DNA from 2 places in the Proteus mirabilis HI4320 genome. Region 2 is predicted to be linked to the other one. Evidence: predicted binding sites of a transcription regulator. Region 2 holds the regulator's gene; the other holds the start of a gene.
What was found. Region 2 encodes LexA, which represses DNA repair genes until DNA is damaged. Its sites were predicted from a motif close to TNCTGTATGTACATACAGNA; they were not measured.
Positions count from the first base shown of each region.

Region 1: a site for LexA is predicted at 8,995-9,014, ahead of PMI_RS04955 (metal-dependent hydrolase). Genes of this name have one in related genera too.

Region 1 covers NC_010554.1:1,085,397-1,095,682, reverse strand. The annotation lists gene PMI_RS05005 (GNAT family N-acetyltransferase) at 225-821, shown strand; gene PMI_RS05000 (MarC family NAAT transporter) at 928-1,662, shown strand; gene PMI_RS04995 (transglycosylase SLT domain-containing protein) at 1,614-2,315, opposite strand; gene PMI_RS04990 (metal ABC transporter substrate-binding protein) at 2,706-3,614, shown strand; gene PMI_RS04985 (manganese/iron ABC transporter ATP-binding protein) at 3,611-4,498, shown strand; gene PMI_RS04980 (metal ABC transporter permease) at 4,501-5,412, shown strand; gene PMI_RS04975 (metal ABC transporter permease) at 5,409-6,266, shown strand; gene PMI_RS04970 (fructosamine kinase family protein) at 6,417-7,289, shown strand; gene PMI_RS04965 (YniB family protein) at 7,383-7,937, opposite strand; gene hxpB (hexitol phosphatase HxpB) at 8,123-8,791, shown strand; gene PMI_RS04955 (metal-dependent hydrolase) at 9,049-9,615, shown strand; gene PMI_RS04950 (L-cystine transporter) at 9,857-10,286, shown strand, end outside.
Region 2 covers NC_010554.1:2,997,552-3,007,837, forward strand. The annotation lists gene PMI_RS13520 (amino acid aminotransferase) at 1-103, shown strand, start outside; gene PMI_RS13525 (L-cysteine desulfidase family protein) at 225-1,574, opposite strand; gene PMI_RS13530 (SLC5/6 family protein) at 1,636-2,967, opposite strand; gene uvrA (excinuclease ABC subunit UvrA) at 3,620-6,454, opposite strand; gene ssb1 (single-stranded DNA-binding protein SSB1) at 6,707-7,231, shown strand; gene zur (zinc uptake transcriptional repressor Zur) at 7,587-8,117, shown strand; gene lexA (transcriptional repressor LexA) at 8,306-8,917, opposite strand; gene PMI_RS13555 (diacylglycerol kinase) at 9,045-9,416, opposite strand; gene plsB (glycerol-3-phosphate 1-O-acyltransferase PlsB) at 9,547-10,286, shown strand, end outside.

The DNA of each region.
Region 1 (10,286 bases), 1.9 Mb from region 2:
TCGAATAAGTATAGATTAACATGACATCGGTATCCTGCCCTGTTGCTAAGCTGTCATTCTCTGTTGTTAAACACTCATGACGTTACTTTTCTCTTTATACAAAAACAAATTCTTAAGCTATTTTTAATCACCGTTAAAATAAGCGTACCAATTAATAAATTTGTTATGTATAAAAAGTATTCTTGCCTTGAAACTATTTAATACACCGACTTAGAGAATCGCCTATGAGAAAGATAACAGACTGGACTACCTTAGAAGGTAATTTAGTACGTTTAGTACCATTAAGCATGGAGCATGCATCACCATTACGTGAACTGATTGCTAAAGATAGGCCTGATGAACTTTGGTTTACCACAGTTCCTTCTGTCACTACATTAAAACAAGATATTGAGCATAAAAGACAATTACAAAAACAAGGAGTAATGCTTCCTTTTGCCGTTATTGATAAACGCCGTGAGCGTGTGGTGGGAGTGACGACCTATATGAACGTAGATAACCATACACCTCGAGTAGAGATTGGTTCAACATGGTATGCAAAAGAGGTACAAAGAACGGGTATTAATACCGAGGCGAAATATCTATTACTTAAATATGCATTAGAAGATCTACAATGTATTGCTGTTGAATTCCGCACTCATATCTTAAATCAAACCAGTCGTAGAGCGATTGAGCGTTTAGGTGCAAAACTCGATGGCATATTACGTAATCATCGTTTAACCACCAACGGTCAACGCAGAGATACCTGTATCTATAGTATTACCGATTATGATTGGCAAGCGGTGAAAACACATCTTGAGTGGTTAATGAAAAAATACCCATAACCTTCTTATAAATATAAAAATATTTCTTAATATCAACACTATTATTACTATTTATTTGCTATGATCGGTAGCCTTAATTACCTGTTGTTAGGAGCCTTTACACTCTATGTACTCTGTTTACCAGTTTTTTCAGGCTATCGGTCTTGGTCTTATTTTACTTCTACCGCTAACTAACCCACTCACCACGGTCGCACTTTGGCTTGGTCTGTCGGGGAATATGACCAAAGAACAGCGTAATCAACAATCCTTTATGGCATGTGTCTATATTTTTATTATTATGACCATCGCTTTTTATGCGGGTCGTGTAATAATGACGACCTTTGGTATCTCTATTCCAGGCCTTCGTATTGCTGGGGGGATGATCGTTGCTTTTATTGGTTTTAGTATGTTATTTCCCCATACTCCCAATGTGGACGATCCGCTTTCAGAAGAAAAAAATCCGCATCGAAATCCTCAGGCGCCCAATATTGCTTTTGTGCCCTTAGCCATGCCAAGTACCGCAGGGCCGGGGACAATTGCGATGATCATCAGTACAGCAGCATCAATTCCTTCACGTACAGATATTGCGCAATGGGTATTGTACGTTGCACCTATTACCACTTTCTTTTTAATTAGCCTGATTGTTTGGCTTTCACTGCGCGGTTCAACCGGTATTATGCGCTATCTCGGCCACAGTGGTATCGATGCTATTTCTCGTGTTATGGGATTTTTATTAATTTGCATGGGAGTTCAGTTTATGATTAATGGTGTACTTGAAATCATTGCTGATCTCCCCGCTTTATTACAACAAGCTCAATCAGCGGCTGCTGCCAGCTTATCAGAAAAGTTATCCGCTAAATGATAGGCTGCTTTGACCTTCGCTAAATAGCGTGGTGCTTGAGATGCTGGATGATTTTTTTCAACGTAACGATAAAAATCATCCGCGCTCATGGCATTAATTTTGGCAATCGCCGCATCTCTATTTTTATCAAAAGTTCTGAGTAATGCACCCGCCCCATTCACATAAGCCAAAATAGTCGCGTAATAGAGTGTTTCAGGATTGGAGATCCCAGATAAATGGCGCTCTCTTAATAATTGAATATAAGCAGTTCCTAAATCAATATTAGTAGCCGGATCTTTTAGCTGAGCGGTGGTTGGTTGCCCTGCTTTTCCTCTATTTTGATAAATATCTCTCCCCGCTGTGGATGCCTTTATTTGCATTAATCCAACCGCATTCGATTTACTTATCACTTCTGGCCTAAAATTAGATTCTACCTGAATAATGGCTTTAATTAAGGTTTCATCAACACCATAACGGGCTGAAGCTTGTTTAATATGCTCATCAAAAGGGGTGTTTTTCCATTGAGCAGTAGAAATTGAGGCATTATTAACTCTGTGCTCTACAGGCTGGCTATTTAAAAATCGCGGTGTCTCTTTTTTCGCCGTTTGGTGATTGGGATCTGCACACCCTGCCAGCAGTAAAATTGCCAAAGGAAATATTATGTTGGTCTTCACACGTTATCCTCATCATTTCGCCCTATGCTTTATAGGAGATTATTAAAAAACACAAACCTAACGCTGTCCATTAAAAAAATGGACTAAGGATAAGCTTCTCTCATAAAAACAGATACCTTAACCAGCAGTAAGCCATGATTTGGCTGTAAATTTCATCAATTGTGAGTATTAAACAACCTTTCACACCAATAGTTACCATCGATTGTTAATTTTTATAAAGAAAGACGACAATTTACTTAACATTTATTGAAATACATGCTGTTATCTTAGTATCAGCTGTTATCAAATAGCTATTTTCACTTTCACACAGAGATAACTTGACTTTTTTGAAATGATATTGATAATCATTATCAGTTAGAGAATTCCACGAAAATTATAAGGCTATATAATATGGATATGTTCCGCTCTGTAAATAAAATTTCGCTTACGGCATTATGCTTAGTTGCCTCAATCTTCTTTATAACCCCTGCACAGGCAAAAGATAAGCTAAAAGTTGTCACGACTTTTACTATTATCCAAGATATCGCACAAAATGTTGCTGGCGATGCTGCCGTTGTTGAATCTATCACCAAACCCGGTGCAGAAATTCATGATTATCAACCAACACCAAAAGATATTGTCAAAGCGCAAAAAGCTGATCTTATTTTATGGAATGGGTTAAATCTTGAGCGTTGGTTCGAACGTTTTTTCAATGAATTACGTAATGTGCCTGCGGTCGTTGTCACTGAAGGTATTACCCCTATGCCTATTCGTGAAGGAGCTTACAAAAACAACCCAAACCCACATGCATGGATGTCGCCTAACAATGCATTAATTTATATCGAAAATATTCGTAAAGCGCTCGTTGAACACGATCCAGATAATGCCGCAATTTATAACCAAAATGCCGCGCGTTACGCTGAACAAATTAAACAACTTGATGCACCATTAAGAGCAAGATTAGCGCGTATTCCTGAAGAAAAACGCTGGTTAGTAACGAGTGAAGGTGCCTTTAGCTATTTAACCAATGATTATGGTTTTAAAGAAGTGTATTTATGGCCAATTAATGCAGAAGAGCAAGGCACCCCTCAACAAGTAAAATACGTGATTGATACCGTAAGAGAACACCATATTCCTGTCGTGTTTAGTGAAAGTACGATTTCCGATAAACCTGCTAAACAAGTGAGTAAAGAGACTGGTGCAAAATATGGTGGCGTTCTTTATGTAGACTCACTTTCTGCCCCGGGTGGAGAAGTCCCTACTTATATTGATCTACTTAATATTACTGTCGATACCATTGCGAAAGGATTTGGACAATGAATGATAAAAAAATAAATCCTACTCTTACTGTTGATAATGCAACGGTAACCTATAACAACGGTCACACTGCTATTTATGATGCAAGTTTCTCTATCACTGGTGGCACAATTTGTGCCCTAGTGGGCATCAACGGTAGTGGTAAATCCACACTTTTTAAAACCATTATGGGATTAGTCAAACCTTCAAAAGGTACCGTAACATTAAATAATCAACCTATTCAGCAAGCACTTAAACAAAATATGATTGCTTATGTGCCACAAACAGAGGAAGTTGACTGGAACTTTCCTGTACTGGTTTCTGATGTGGTGATGATGGGACGTTATGGAAAAATGGGTTTTTTTCGTATTCCATCGAAACAAGATCATGAAGTGGTTGAAGCTTGTTTAGAGCGTGTCGGTTTATCAGGCCTTGGACATCGCCAAATTGGTGAGCTATCTGGTGGGCAGAAAAAACGGGTATTCTTAGCACGAGCAATGGCACAAGAAGGCACCGTACTGTTATTAGATGAACCTTTTACTGGCGTGGACGTAAAAACAGAAAATGCCATTATTGAATTATTACGTAACTTGCGTAAAGAAGGTCACCTAGTATTAGTATCAACTCATAACTTAGGTAGTGTACCCGAGTTTTGTGATCACGTTATTTTAATTAATAGAACAGTGCTTGATAGCGGGCCAACAGAAACCACCTTTACCCAAAAGAATTTAGAGCATGCTTTTGGTGGCGTATTGCGTCATATCAGCTTATCAGGCCCTGATCTTCACGACGACGACGATCCACGTTCACTTACCGTTATTACTGATGATGAACGCGCTGCCGTTTTCTATGGTCACCATGAACAACATACTCCCGCTCATCAAAGTAAGCGTAAACAAGGAGATTAGCCATGCTAGAATTACTCCTACAACCTTTTGAGTATAACTATATGGTAAAGGCTATCTGGGTAAGTGCCTTAGTTGGTGCTGTCTGTGCCTTTTTATCTTCTTACCTTATTCTTAAAGGTTGGTCATTAATGGGAGATGCCCTCTCCCACTCCGTCGTTCCCGGCGTTGCCGGTGCTTATATTTTAGGGTTGCCATACGCAGTGGGTGCTTTTTTTACGGGTCTACTTGCTGCTTTATCAATGACTTTTATTCGTCACATCACACGATTACGTGAAGATGCGGTGATTGGCTTTATTTTTTCTACTTTTTTTGCTTTTGGTCTGTTGCTGGTTTCATTAAACCCTACTGCCGTCAACGTTCAGACCATTATTTTAGGGAATATTCTCGGCATTGCTGATGAAGATGTCTGGCAAGTCGTTATCATTACTGGTGTCTCTTTTCTTATTCTATTTTGTATGTGGAAAGATTTATTAGTTGTATTTTTTGATGAAGTACATGCTCGCTCTATTGGTTTATCCCCTTTAAAACTAAAAATCATCTTCTTTACCTTGCTCAGTGCATGTACCGTTGCTGCGCTACAAACGGTCGGCGCTATTTTAGTTATTGCTATGGTGGTTACTCCCGGTGCTACCGCTTATTTACTCACTGACCAATTTAAACGACTCGCTATTATCGCTATTTGTATTGGTACAGTAACCAGTGCTGTTGGTGCTTATCTAAGTTATTTCTTTAATGGTGCTACGGGGGGCGTTATCGTCACAATGCAAACCGCCCTTTTCTTATTAGCCTTCTTATTTGCGCCTAAACATGGCATGTTGGCAGCCCGTCGCCGCGCACGTCAAAGTTCACAAGCACTTATTTCACAATCCCAGCATCCAAAAGACGTTACTCAACAAGAAGAGGTGCAACTATGAATGAATTAATGGAATTTTTCATTGAACCTTTTCAATATCCTTTTATGCAACGTGCAATTATTGCCGCGGTTATCATTGGTATCGCCTGCGCTATTTTATCTTGCTATATGGTGTTAAAAGGTTGGTCACTAATGGGAGATGCTATTTCTCACGCTGTTTTACCTGGCGTGGTATTAGCTTATGTCACTGCAATTCCTTTAACGATAGGGGCTTTTCTTTCGGGCCTATTTTGCTCATTTGCAACAGGTTATTTAAAAGAGCATAGCCGAATAAAAGAAGATACGGTAATGGGAATTGTCTTTTCTGGTATGTTTGCTGTCGGTTTGGTGATCTTCGCTAGTGTAGATACTGACCAACATTTAATGCATATATTATTTGGTAATATCTTAGGTATCACCCCAGATGTGCTTATACAGATTAGTGCTATTTGTTTAATTACTATTACTATTATGCTGGTTAAACAAAAAGACTTTATGTTGTATTGTTTCGACCCTAATCAAGCAAGAATTGTCGGTCTCCCGGTCGCTTTATTACATTATGGCTTACTCTCTATTTTGGCGTTAACGATTGTCGCCTCGATGCAAGCCGTTGGGATTATTTTAGTGGTCGCCATGCTGATTTCTCCGGGGATCACCGCTTATCTATTAACGCGAAGCTTCTCTCGAATGATCACTCTCGCTATCCTTTTTTCTGTTATATCGAGTGTTATTGGTACATTTATCAGTTTTCATATTGACGGTGCCACAGGCCCTTCTATTGTACTCACGCAAGCGGTGTTCTTTATTATTGCATTACTCTGTAATCAGATTAAATTGGCAAAAATAAAACGGCAAACTAAACCCGCCAATGCCTAATGAAAATCTTTATTACTATAAAAACGGGATAATCATCCCGTTTTTTAGTTTTATACTGTATTGATTTAATTAAAGTGTTATTGTCATAGTATAAACATCGCTCGTTACTATTTGGGTCTACTAAGTAAACAACTTTGCGAGGTGTAATCTATGTGGCAGAATATTGGTCGTTTGCTTGAATCAAATTTAGGATTTTCAGCAAAGATCAGCGAAAAACACCACCTTTCAAGCGGTGATATACACCACACTTGGAAAATTCAATATGGTGAGATCCCTGTCTTTGTAAAATCTAACCTACGGGAATTTTTGCCCACCTTTAAAAATGAAGCAGAACAGCTTGAAATGTTGGCAAAAAGCCAAACGATCCGTATTCCTCGCGTATTAGGCATTGGCAATAGTAAAGATACTAGCTTCTTACTGTTAGAATTTCTGCCTGTGCAACCTTTTACACCTCACAGCGCGTATTGTTTTGGTCAACAGTTAGCTAAATTGCATCAATGGGAAGAACAACCCCGTTATGGTTTTGATTTCGATACCCATATAGATACCACACCTCAAGCAAATGGTTGGGAGAAGCGCTGGAATTACTTCTATTCGGAAAAGCGTATCGGTATCCAGTTGCAACTCGCTTCAGAGAAAGGGATGGTTTTCGGTGATATAGAAGAAATCATTCAAATCATTAATCACCGTTTAGCCGATCATCATCCACAACCCTCACTATTACATGGCAACTTATGGCCTAAAAATTGTGCTGCTATAGGTCAATCTGAAGGAACGATGTTCGATCCTGCTTGTTATTGGGGTGATCGCGAATGTGATATTGCCATGTTACCGCTATGCTCTTCTGTGCCAGCCAATATTTTTGATGGTTACCAAAGCATCTGGCCTTTATCTGAAAAATTCCTATCACGCCAGCCTATCTACCAACTCTACTATTTCCTTAATCGCTGTCATTTATTCGGTGAAGAAAAAGATTACCTAGCAGCCAGAAAAATCATTGATGATTTGCTCGGCACACACTAAAACAATCTGATTTTATTTACCGATAGATAAAAATAAACCTCGCCAAATGTTATCCTGCGAGGTTTATTTTAATTAAGTCAATGTGATAGATAACTACCAGCCTAAAAATTTCAGCAGAAAATAACCAATTGCGATCACAATAATAGGTGAAATATACAGCACCATGACTTGAGTAAATAGTGTATGTCTTGGCAATTTTATATTCTGCTCTAGCTCTTGCGCTGTAATACCACTTTTTAGTGCTCGTTCAATAATTAGTTGATCTTGAATATTTTCCTTTAAATATTTCACTTGGCGATACATTCTTAACCCTGATGCACTCAGTGCTAAGCCAATAAACATTAAAAAGAAGATCACAAAGAAGATAATATTCTGTTGGCTAAAACCTATTTGAGTGTTAGGTACTGGAGAATGACGCCAAAAAAAGTCTAGCCACGGGGTGTTAAATTGTACCATTTCTGCTAATACTCGAAAAAAATCATTAATTACAGCATTAACACCCTCGCCATTTGCTCTTGGCATCGCAGCTAACTCAATCAACGAAACTGTCGTTGAAATAAAGGCAGGAATAAAAATAAGCCAACCAATAACACGTTTTACAATGGCATATATTCCTGCATGTTGATAACTCATTTTGTCCTCACTCATAGAATTCGGCAATATGCACCTAAATATCCTAATCTAATTAACGGCTAATATGTCAATAATTTAATAGCTATAATTTTCTCTATTTATTTTTTAAAAGAAATAAGAAACTGATTAAAAAAGATTTTCCAATCAACTCTTGCTACAATCATTTTTCATCAACATAGACCTTATTATGGAGAGTAAACATGTCTTTTAAATTGCCCATCGAAGCCGCTATTTTTGATATGGATGGTTTGCTAATCGACTCAGAGCCGTTTTGGGCACAAGCAGAACATGAGGTCTTTGCACAATTAGGTGTCGATTTATCACTTGCTGACAGCATGCCCGACACCGTCGGCTTAAGAATAGATCAAGTTATCGAACTTTGGTATCAAGTATCACCTTGGCAAGGCGTAACACAACAAGAAGCTAAAGAAAGAATGATTGCTCGCGTTGTACAACTTATTGAAGATAAAAAACCGCTGCTCCCTGGTGTTGAACATGCCCTATCTTTATGTCAATCATTAGGTTTAAAGATAGCCTTAGCCTCAGCATCACCGCATTTTATGCTAGAGCGTGTACTTGAGTTATTTAATATTCGTCATTACTTCTCTGCTGTTGTCTCTGCAGCTGATTTAGCGCACAGTAAACCTCACCCAGAAGTCTATCTCAATGCTGCTAAGGCACTTAATGTCGCACCCATTAATTGTGTCTCTTTAGAGGACTCACGCAATGGTATGATTGCTTGCAAAGCTGCAAGAATGCGCTCAATTGTTGTGCCTGCAGCGGAGCAGTTTAATGACAAATGTTGGGGATTAGCCGATGTTAAAATTGCCTCTCTCAACGAATTAACCAAATCTCAATTATTAGGCTAACGACTTTGGTTATAGCCTATAAAAATTTATAGAAGGATATCATTTGTTGTCGATATCCTTTTTCTATATTAATTCTCATCCCTTATCTAAAATTTGGTTATTTTTAACACATCCGAATAAAATATTTCTGTTATTGCTTAATAATTAAGGCAATTTTTATCTTTTATGTCTGTTAGTTGCTGTAAAAACCTTTTATACTTAAGCACTGTATAAATGAACAGCAAGCGGTAAAAACCGCATATAGGCATAGATAAGGAATGACAGCCGAAGGACATTTACTTTTTTCTGTTGCAACACTCGTCTTAGCACAGAAATTAGAAATAACCCCCGTTCTTGCTCAAGGTGATTGGTTTCACATGATCCCTGCTGTCTTATTAGGTTCACTACTACCAGATTTAGATCATCCAGGCTCTATATTAGGACGCCTCTTTCGGATAATCTCATTACCGCTATCAAAACTCTGTGGTCATCGTGGCTTCACACATAGCCTACTCGCCTTTTGTGGTTTAGCCATTTTATGGGAAACACAAGTTGCGCCTTATATCACGATTTCGGCTGATTTTTTTCACGCCCTTTTGCTAGGTTACTTAAGTCACCTACTGGCAGATATGCTAACACCATCAGGTGTACCTTTTTTATGGCCACTAAAAATGCGTTTTGCCTTACCGATTTTAGCGAAAAAAAATAGCAAAAAAGGAGAACGATTTATTTCTGTCATCATCTTAGTTGGTGCACTATTTCTGCCCCCACACCTAACTTTTTCTCTTCCCACACAAATAAATCACTGGTTACAAATGTACCACGATAAACGTACACCTTTTTAACTCTCCTTGACAGTTCTCTACTTTCCTCTATCTATTTATAGTTAATTAGTCTTTTTTATACCAATCTTCCTTGTTTTTATAACTAAACGACTATATAAAAGAATAATTGATTATAAAAAGTTATTAACAATACTGTTACCATATAGCGAGTTGATGCTGTTATATCCTTTCTTATTACCTAAGAACTCATATCGCATACAATCGCCAAATTTATATATAAAAATCTCGTTGGAGAGTTAAGATGAATTTTCCGTTAATTATTAACGTACTCGTCTTTGTTGTGCTATTACTCATCTTGGCTAAATTAAGCCAACGTCAGTGGAGCCTGTCAAAGAAAGTTCTTGTCGGTTTGGTCTTTGGGGTGGTGTTTGGGCTGGCGTTACATGCATTCTATGACGCACACGATCCTATTATTAAAGAATCTATCCTTTGGTTTAACATCGTTGGTAACGGTTACGTGCAACTGTTACAAATGATTATTATGCCATTGGTATTTGCTTCTATTTTAAGTGCAGTATCACGTTTACACCAAGCATCATCATTGGGAAAAATTAGTGCACTAACCATTGGTACACTTCTATTTACAACGGCAATTGCTGCTCTTATTGGTATTGTTATAGCCAATATCTTTGGTTTAACAGCGGAAGGTCTTGTTCAAGGGGAACAGGAAG
Region 2 (10,286 bases):
AGAGTTTGGTATTTACCTGATTGGTACAGGTCGTGTTTGTATGGCGGGTGTCAATAACAATAATGTGCAGCGCATTGCACAAGCCTTTGCAGCTGTCAGTTAATTAATATAACCAACCATTCGTTGCTGATATTAGCTTAAAAAAATACCTGCCTATTTTCATAAGCAGGTATTTTCTTTACTGCATTACAACATTTTTCACTGTCTTTTTAGGTCTTTGCCTTTTATGCATTGACAGCTTGCTGCTTTTCCCCGGCATTACGGCGTGCTTTTTCTTCCATGATCTCAATAATTTGAATATCTGTATGTTGCATTGCACGACTAGCTAATGCGCAGAGATTCGCAATTGAACTATCAACATCATCACTGACAATCCCGTCAGTGCCCGCTACACTTTGATTTTGCATCGCCATTAAAACGGCTTTATACGCACTCGCCGCACTACTTGATACTTTCATCGCACAGCTATTTGAGGCGCCATCACAGATAATGCCACTAATATCACCAATCATACTGTTGATTGACATACTTACAGTGGTGAAGTCTTTAGTCAGTAGCCATGCCATACCCGCAGCCGCCCCCATTGATGCAGTGGTTGCCGCACACAATGCAGACAGAGGTGGGAAATGGCTATGAACATAAATCGCCATTAAGTGCGATAAAACTAATGCCCGTAATAAAGTTTCGTCATCTGCTTGAATAAATTCAGCAACTACCATTACCGGCAATGTTGCAGCAATGCCTTGATTACCGGAGCCTGAGTTACTCATAGCAGGTAATACAGCGCCCCCCATACGTGCATCTGAAGCGGCAGACGTTCTTATCATGATTTCACTCAGTAAATCCTTACCTAATAAGCCATTCTCTTGCTGTGAAACCAGCGTCCGCCCTATCGCCAATCCATAACTATTTTTTAGCCCTTCTTCTGATAAAGCACCATTTAGATAAGCCGCATCAAGCATAAAGGCGACTTGATCTATAGGTACATTGAGTGCAAAGCGATAAATATCTTCAGCACAAACCGTCGCAAAAGGCTTTTCTTCTACGCTATCCCCGGCATGAGTCAAACTCGTTTTATCATCCTCAAAAACAACTTTGCCATTACACTCACAGCGCACAACATGGGTATGCTCTTTAGCAATACTGACAATGGCATAACCTGACTGACCATATACTTTTGCTTCGGAGTAGAGTACATCACTACATGGCGTTTTCACGCCAACCGTCACTTTTCCTTCAGCAACCAATGTCTTAGCCTGAGCGATAGCTTGTGGTGATACTGTAAGTAATACTTCAAGGCCAGCATCCGGATTGCCCCCTGTCGCCCCTAATGCAGCCGCGATGGGCAATCCCGCCATTCCCGTTCCTGGTACTGTTACGCCCATTCCGTTTTTCATTAAATTAGGCGAAACCCACGCTTCAATACCAACAACAGGCTCAGCTAATAACGCGGTTGCTTTTGCCGCAGCTAATGCCAATGAAATCGGCTCAGTGCAACCTACTGCTGGCTTAACACCTTCACGTAATTGACGAATAAACTGCGACCATAAATGAGAATTATTGTTCTGGCTCATAATCTAACACCTTGGATTAATATCGTTTTTAATAACAGCTAACTCGAACCGCAGTTGACGACTATGAGAATGCCAAGAACGGAGAAACACAAAGTAGCAGACCCGTAAAGATAATCAGATAAAGTGATGCGCCTTTGTATTTATGTAACATCGGTACTTTGTACACTAGGTATGCAGGGATAAGACAACCGACCATACCAAAGATAGGACTACAAATTGAGGTAAAGCTCAGTACTGGTGCATTGAGAATAATGGCGCCCCAAGCTAACAGCACAGCAAAGATCATAATGCCGTTTTGTACCCATTTTTCATTGATTTTTTCAACGGGCATCATGCGCTGCAGAATATTCATCACAATCCCTTGTGTGGCTTCACGGAAACCGAGATAGACACCAAAGAATGCGGTCATTACTGCGAAAATATTCAACATTACACTCACTACGGTTACCCAACCGCCAGGGAAGAATTTTGCCGCAATCGCTAATGCAGAGATATTTTGCTCATAAGCTTTTACTGCTTCATCATGTCCCATTGCTAATGTGAAGGAGATTGCATAGAAAAACACCGTACAGAACAACACACCGAAAGCGATATTCATTGCACGTAATGCTTTATGACGCGCTACTTCACGATTTTGGTTACGACTACGATAAGAGATAACCATTGGGCTTAATGTTTGGATAAACAAAATAGAAGTTAATGTAAAAGGTAGTGTGATAATGGCTTCTTTAATTAAACGTCCGGCAGGGGGTAATGCGCCAACATTATACAGATGCCACATACCAATCATTGAAAGACCTAATGCCGCAACAACCAGTAGTTTTGTCATTACCATAAAGCTTGATAGCTTAAACAGTAATTGTTCACCACGAGAAGAAATAGCCACTAACGCACAGATTAAAATCAGACCATAGAATGGATTTTCTGATAATAAACTGTCAGTCACACCAAAAGTTTGTAGATAAGAAGCACTGTCATTCGTGATAGCTGTGGAATAGACAAACATCCAAATCACTAACATCACAAAATAGAGTGCACCTAATAAAATACCCCAGTTTTTACCGAGATAACCGGTGATAACGCTTGGGTAGTCTTTACACTCAGGAGATTCAGCCAACGTATTAATAAATAGGCGTTGGAAAAGGTACATTGCGGGGTAACCAATCACGGAGGAAAGTAAGAAAACCCACAATCCCATTAAGCCAACCTGTACAGGTAAAAAAACAATCCCTGCACCGATAGCCATACCGATACTCATGATAACCCAGCCCACATCATTGCCGTCAAATTTAATTGCTGCACGCCATTGTTCTTCTGTCATACCTGCTCGGCGAGCGCCAGCACTAGTTGCGGGATAGCTTGTTGTCTCTGTTTTTGAGGAAGCCGTTTCCATATTAGTACTCACTTTTTATATTGTAATTGTTAATAGCAAAACGAATTTTGGGGGTAAAAAGAACTATCTAACTTTGCGATGACCTAATAGCCTTACTTTTTGCAGGTATTTTTATTATGGGTAAATGATAGGAAATATTGCGGAGAAAAAAGTTGTTATAAATCGTGATAGCTGAAAACGTTTTGGGAAATAATTCTCTCACAAGGAGAAAAGTAGGATTATCTGTTCAAAGGGAACAGTAAATAATAACCTTCCCCCTACGGCAACCTTTTGATTTACATAACACTTTGAAATATAACAAAATATCACTATTGTTATACAATAATAGTCAAGTATAACAAATGAAACAAATCCATGAATAAACTGTGCTATGCATCACGATATACTATGATAATCCTTTCTATTTAGCTTTGTTATCTCGTATTTAGTTAAAATAATGTAATAAAACAGCAGAATTAACTATTTATTCTTTTTTTTATAAAAAGAGTGTTAATTATATAAAAAGCGGCTATCAGCGTGACTGACGAAAAAAGAATAGTTTTATCTAATAGAATTAATTTCTCTAATAAAATATCAAATTCCTTTTTATAAAGAAAAACGCTACAAACAAAATTTGTAGCGTTTAGACAAGAAGTGCGTAAACCGAGTGCTATTAATAACCGCGCTCTAAAATTGGTTTCAAAAACCTTGCCGTGTGGGAGCCTTCAAAGTCAGCAACTTGCTCTGGCGTACCGGATATCAAGATCTGACCACCCCCACTGCCCCCTTCAGGCCCTAAATCAACGATCCAGTCAGCGGTTTTGATCACATCGAGATTATGCTCAATCACCACAATCGTATTACCCTGATCACGCAACTGATGGAGCACATCAAGAAGTAACTCAATATCGGCAAAGTGTAAACCCGTGGTCGGTTCATCCAAAATATAGAGGGTTTGGCCTGTACCCCGTTTTGACAACTCTTTGGCTAATTTAACCCGTTGTGCTTCACCACCCGATAACGTAGTGGCAGATTGTCCTAAACGAATATAAGAGAGTCCCACATCAATCAATGTTTGTAGCTTACGCGCTAATGCAGGCACCGCATCAAAAAACTCTCTTGCTTCTTCGATTGTCATATCTAGCGCTTCGTGAATATTTTTCCCTTTATATTTAATCTCAAGGGTTTCACGATTATAACGTTGCCCTTTACACTGATCACAAGGCACATACACATCAGGTAAAAAGTGCATTTCAACTTTTAATACACCATCGCCTTGGCAAGCTTCGCAACGCCCCCCCTTCACATTAAAACTAAAGCGCCCCGGCGTATAACCGCGAGTTCGTGATTCTGGTACACCAGCAAAAAGTTCACGGATCGGGGTAAATACTCCGGTATAAGTCGCAGGGTTGGAACGTGGCGTACGACCGATAGGACTTTGGTTAATATCAATCACTTTATCAAAATGCTCTAATCCCTCAACGTCTAAATAAGGTGCTGGCACGCTATTAGTGGCGCCATTTAATTGACGTTGGGCAATGGGGAATAACGTATCATTAATTAAGGTTGATTTACCCGAGCCAGATACACCGGTAATACAAGTAAATAAACCAACAGGTATTTTTAAATTAACGTTTTTTAGGTTATTACCTTTCGCCCCTAAAATAGTGAGCATTTTTTCGCGATCAACAGGAACACGCTTTTCAGGGATAGCAATACGGCGTTCGCCACTTAAGAATTTACCGGTTAATGAGTTGGGATTATTAACAATATCTTCCAGTGTACCCTGAGCGACTATCTCACCACCATGAACGCCAGCACCCGGCCCAATATCAATAATATGATCAGCGGCACGGATAGCGTCTTCATCATGCTCAACGACGATCACCGTGTTACCTAAATCACGCAAGTGGATCAAGGTTTCCAGTAGGCGATCGTTATCGCGTTGATGCAAACCAATTGAAGGCTCATCAAGTACATACATTACCCCAACTAATCCAGCACCAATTTGGCTTGCTAGGCGAATACGCTGCGCTTCGCCGCCTGATAATGTCTCCGCTGAACGAGAAAGAGTGAGGTAATTTAATCCCACATTGACCAAGAATTTTAATCTGTCACCAATCTCTTTTAATACTTTTTCGGCAATCTTCGCTCGCTGACCACTGAGTTTTAGATTTTGGAAAAAGCTCATCGCATGACCAATACTGTAATCCGCAATTTCAGGTAACGTGGTATTTTCAACATACACATGGCGAGCTTCGCGACGTAAGCGAGTACCTCCACAAGAGGCACAAGGACGATTGCTAATATATTTAGCTAACTCTTCACGCACCGCACTCGATTCTGTTTCACGATAGCGGCGCTCCATATTATTTAATACCCCTTCAAAAGGATGATGGCGGACCACAACATCCCCTCGATCATTGGTGTATTTAAATTCAATATTTTCTTTACCTGAACCGGATAAAATCACTTTCTGGATCTTGTCGGGTAATGAGTCAAAGGGGGCTTCAACATCAAAATGATAGTGCTCGCCTAATGAGCGCAACATTTGGAAATAGTAAAAATTGCGCCGATCCCACCCTTTAATCGCACCACCGGCCAGAGAAATTTCTCGATTCTGGATCACCAAATCAGGATCGAAAAATTGTTGAACACCTAAACCATCACAAGTAGGACACGCACCTGCGGGGTTATTAAAAGAGAATAACCGTGGCTCTAGTTCACTCATGCTATAACCACAAATAGGACAGGCAAAGTTTGCAGAAAAAACAATATCTTCAGCACTGCTATCGTCCATATCAGAGATAACAGCAGTACCGCCAGAAAGCTCTAATGCGGTTTCAAAAGATTCCGCTAAACGTTGAGCCAGATCGTCACGAACTTTAAAGCGATCAATGACCACTTCAATGGTGTGCTTTTTCTGTAACTCCAAGGTAGGGGGATCTGATAAATCACACACTTCACCATCGATACGAGCACGAATATAGCCTTGTGCAGCAAGATTATTGAGTAATTTTACATGCTCACCTTTGCGCTCTTTTACGATTGGCGCCAATAACATTAAGCGTTTACCTTCAGGTTGCGCTAAAACATTATCCACCATTTGGCTTACCGTTTGAGCCGCTAAAGGGATATCATGATCAGGACAGCGCGGTTCACCCACACGTGCAAATAATAGACGTAGGTAATCGTGGATCTCGGTAATGGTGCCGACCGTTGAGCGCGGGTTATGTGATGTCGATTTCTGCTCAATCGAAATAGCGGGCGATAACCCTTCAATATGATCAACATCAGGCTTTTCCATTAAGGAAAGGAACTGACGAGCATAAGCTGAAAGCGATTCAACGTAACGCCGTTGGCCTTCCGCATAAAGCGTATCAAAGGCTAAAGAGGATTTACCTGAGCCAGAAAGTCCCGTAATAACAATAAGTTTATCGCGAGGAATGACCAAATTGATATTTTTTAGGTTATGGGTGCGAGCGCCCCGTACTTCGATTTTATCCATGAATATATCCCGGATTAAGTGAGTCGCCGAAAAAGAAAGAATCGGATAATTATGACACAAAACTAGCTGAATGGATATACAGTATATATATTGAAACTGAATGATAATGAAAATTTGCCATATTAAGACAATAAAATGTCGATCCTGTTCTCAATGGAGAAATTCATTACTCATCATATTCAAATTTTAGCTTACGTGATAAACTTCATCGCTTATGATTTCAAAAAATTTACTTTCGCAGGAGTACCTCACATGGCGAGCAGAGGCGTTAACAAAGTTATTCTTATCGGTAATTTAGGGCAGGATCCAGAAATCCGTTATATGCCAAGTGGTGGTGCAGTGGCAAATCTGACACTAGCAACTTCAGAAAGCTGGCGCGACAAACAAACCGGTGAAATGAAAGAGAAAACCGAATGGCACCGTGTGGTCATTTTCGGCAAACTAGCAGAAATTGCTGGCGAGTATCTGCGTAAAGGTTCACAAGTTTATATTGAAGGTCAATTACAAACACGTAAATGGCAAGATCAAAGTGGTCAAGATCGCTACAGCACTGAAGTTGTGGTGAATATCGGTGGCACAATGCAGATGTTAGGTGGCCGTGGTGGTCAAGATAATGCACCTTCACAAGGCCAAGGCGGTTGGGGTCAACCTCAGCAACCACAAGCATCACAACAGTTTAGTGGTGGCGCACCATCTCGCCCAGCACAACAACCCGCAGCGGCACCAGCGCCAAGTAATGAACCACCAATGGACTTTGATGACGATATTCCGTTCTGACGGTTACTTAAGAACTCACCTTATCTTCTAAGTCATATAACATCAAACGCTAAAGCCTGTTATACCATTAACGGGCTTTTCTTTGTTTCATGCTTATCCCGCATTTGCCAATCATATTGTCACACCTTGTCTATTTCCCATTGTCTATTTCCCATTGACTATTACTCGTTCATCATTGGCGTTAAGGTAAGTCTTGTGAATGAGTATTAGCCCCTTTCACCATGGTTAGATTTGATTTACTGATAATGACAATTTATAGCGTTATTTTCTCAAAATCCCACTTTCCACAAAGGTTTGCTCAAAAAAAATATGGTAAGATCATCGCAATTAATCACGTCTGAGAGCATCCTATCCTATGAATGAAGAGAAATTGCTCGCTCAGGCAGAAAAGATCTGCCAGAAACGAGGTGTTCGCCTGACTTCACAACGTCTGGCAGTATTGCGTCTGATCATGCAACAACCTACCGCAATCAGCGCTTATGATTTATTAGATTTATTACGCCAAGTAGAGCCTCAAGCTAAACCACCTACCGTATATCGTGGATTGGAATTTCTACTTGAACAAGGTTTTATTCACAAAATAGAATCCACCAATAGCTATGTGCTTTGTCATCATTTTGATGATGCTGAGCATACATCGGTGATGTTAATTTGTGATCGTTGCTTATCAGTCACAGAAAAAAGTAGCCATAAAATTGAAGGGGCGATCACCACACTCGCTAAAGATAATGGCTTTCATTTACGCCATAGTGTGATTGAAATTCATGGGCTGTGCGCTCAGTGCCATGAAGCCCAAGCCTGTACACATCCGGAAGGTTGTCACCATGATCATAGTATGGATGATAATCTTAAGCAGAAAAAAACCGGTGACTATAAGCCTCGTTAAGCAGATAAAAGATAAAAGTCAGCGGAACATATGTTTTTTTGTATAAATTAAAAACAGAAAATGCAGATGATTTTATGTTTTTACACATCATCTGCATCTTTTTGACGTTCTCCCCGCCCTGATGAACTGGAGGACGAGGTTTCGGCGCATCTGGTACAATAATTTGTATTGAATGAATTAGATACAAATTACAGCCATTCGCCGTTACGGATAACCCCTACTGCTAATCCTTCCACAGTAAAGCTCTGCTCACGTAAATCAACGATAATAGGTGAAAACTCTGGATTTTCTGCGTGCAGTTCTATCTTACTACCGACTTTCTTAAATCGTTTTACAGTTACTTCATCTTCAATACGTGCGACAATCACTTGGCCATTATGGACATCTTGTGTTTTATGCACAGCAAGTAGATCGCCATCCATAATACCGATATCTTTCATCGACATACCATTAACACGCAGTAAAAAATCTGCGCTCGGTTTAAAAAGCATAGGATCAACTTGATAATGGCTTTCGATATGCTCTTGCGCTAAAAGTGGTTCACCGGCTGCAACTCGTCCAATTAATGGTAAGCCTTCAGGCTCTTCTTCAAGTAGCAAACGGATACCTCTAGATGCACCAGAGACAATTTCTATCACGCCTTTGCGAGCAAGTGCTTTTAAATGCTCTTCTGCCGCATTAGGTGAGCGAAAACCAAGTTGGGAAGCGATTTCCGCCCGTGTTGGTGGCATACCCGTTTGCGAAATGTGATCACGAACCAAATCGTAAACCTGCTGCTGCCTTGCAGTTAATGCTTTCATTCCGCCCCCTGTTTGTTTATACAGTCAGACTGTGAGTATATACAGGTATATGCCGATTGGGAACTACAAATGCATATAAAACACGCATCTTTGCATTATTTTTCGACAATTGTCGATTTTTTTTACTTTATGCAAAAAAATGATGCCAAAGAATGGTTCCCCAAGTAAATAATCCCAATATAATAGCGACGAGAACGGCAGCTGATCCCATATCCTTTGCTCGTCCTGATAATTCATGACGTTCTGTACCAATGCGATCGACGACAGCTTCTATAGCACTATTGACCAGTTCTAAAATAACGACAAGGACGACTGAACCAATCAATAAAATGCGCTCTAGAACACTGACATCGATAAAAAATGCAAGGATAATTGCTATTAAGGTCACAATAGCTTCTTGTCTAAAAGCGGCTTCATTGATCCAAGCGGCGCGTAAGCCCTGATATGAATAGCCACCAGCTTTAATGATTCGGGTAAGACCTTTATTTTGATTAGCCATAATAAACTCTATCGAAAACAAACGATTATTTTGCCACTTTTCTCTATTAATATTGTCACAGCACCACAGATCTACGAAAGACTTTCTGTTATGCTTTCGAAGTATTGCTAATAAGAGGCTACAACTATTTATGTCAGCTTGGCGTAAACTATATTATAACACATTGAATTTACCACTGAAATTGTTGGTAAAAAGTAAACGAGTTCCGACTGATCCTATCACTGAGTTAGGCTTAGATACGTCGCGATCTTTCCTTTATGTTCTGCCTTATCACTCTAAAGCAGACTTACTGACATTACGTCAGCAATGTTTATCTCTTGGCTTGCCAGATCCTCTGCAACCCATAGAAATTAACGGAACCAAACTGCCAGCCTACGTCTTTATTGACGATGGTCCTAGAGTATTCCGTTACTACTCTCCCGATCCGCGTAAAGATTCAGTGAAAACATTCCATGCTTATCTTGATGCTCATCGTAACAATCCGCATCTTGATATTGAAATGTTACCTGCTTCAGTGATGTTCGGTCGCTCACCGGGTCGAGAAGGTCATAATGGTGTCCCCCATTTGCGCTTATTAAATGGGATCCAAAAATTTATTGCCATCCTCTGGCTAGGTCGAGATAGTTTTGTCCGTTTCTCGCCGACCGTATCCATGCGCCAAATGGCGAATGAACATGGAACCGATACCAGCATTGCTCGAAAACTTGCGCGTGTGGCACGTATTCACTTTTCACGTCAGCGTTTAGCAGCAGTTGGCCCAAAACTACCTGCACGCCAAGATCTCTTCAATAAACTATTGGCATCCAAAGCCATTGAAAAAGCCATTGAAGATGAAGCAAAAGCGAAAAAAATTACGCTTGATAAAGCACG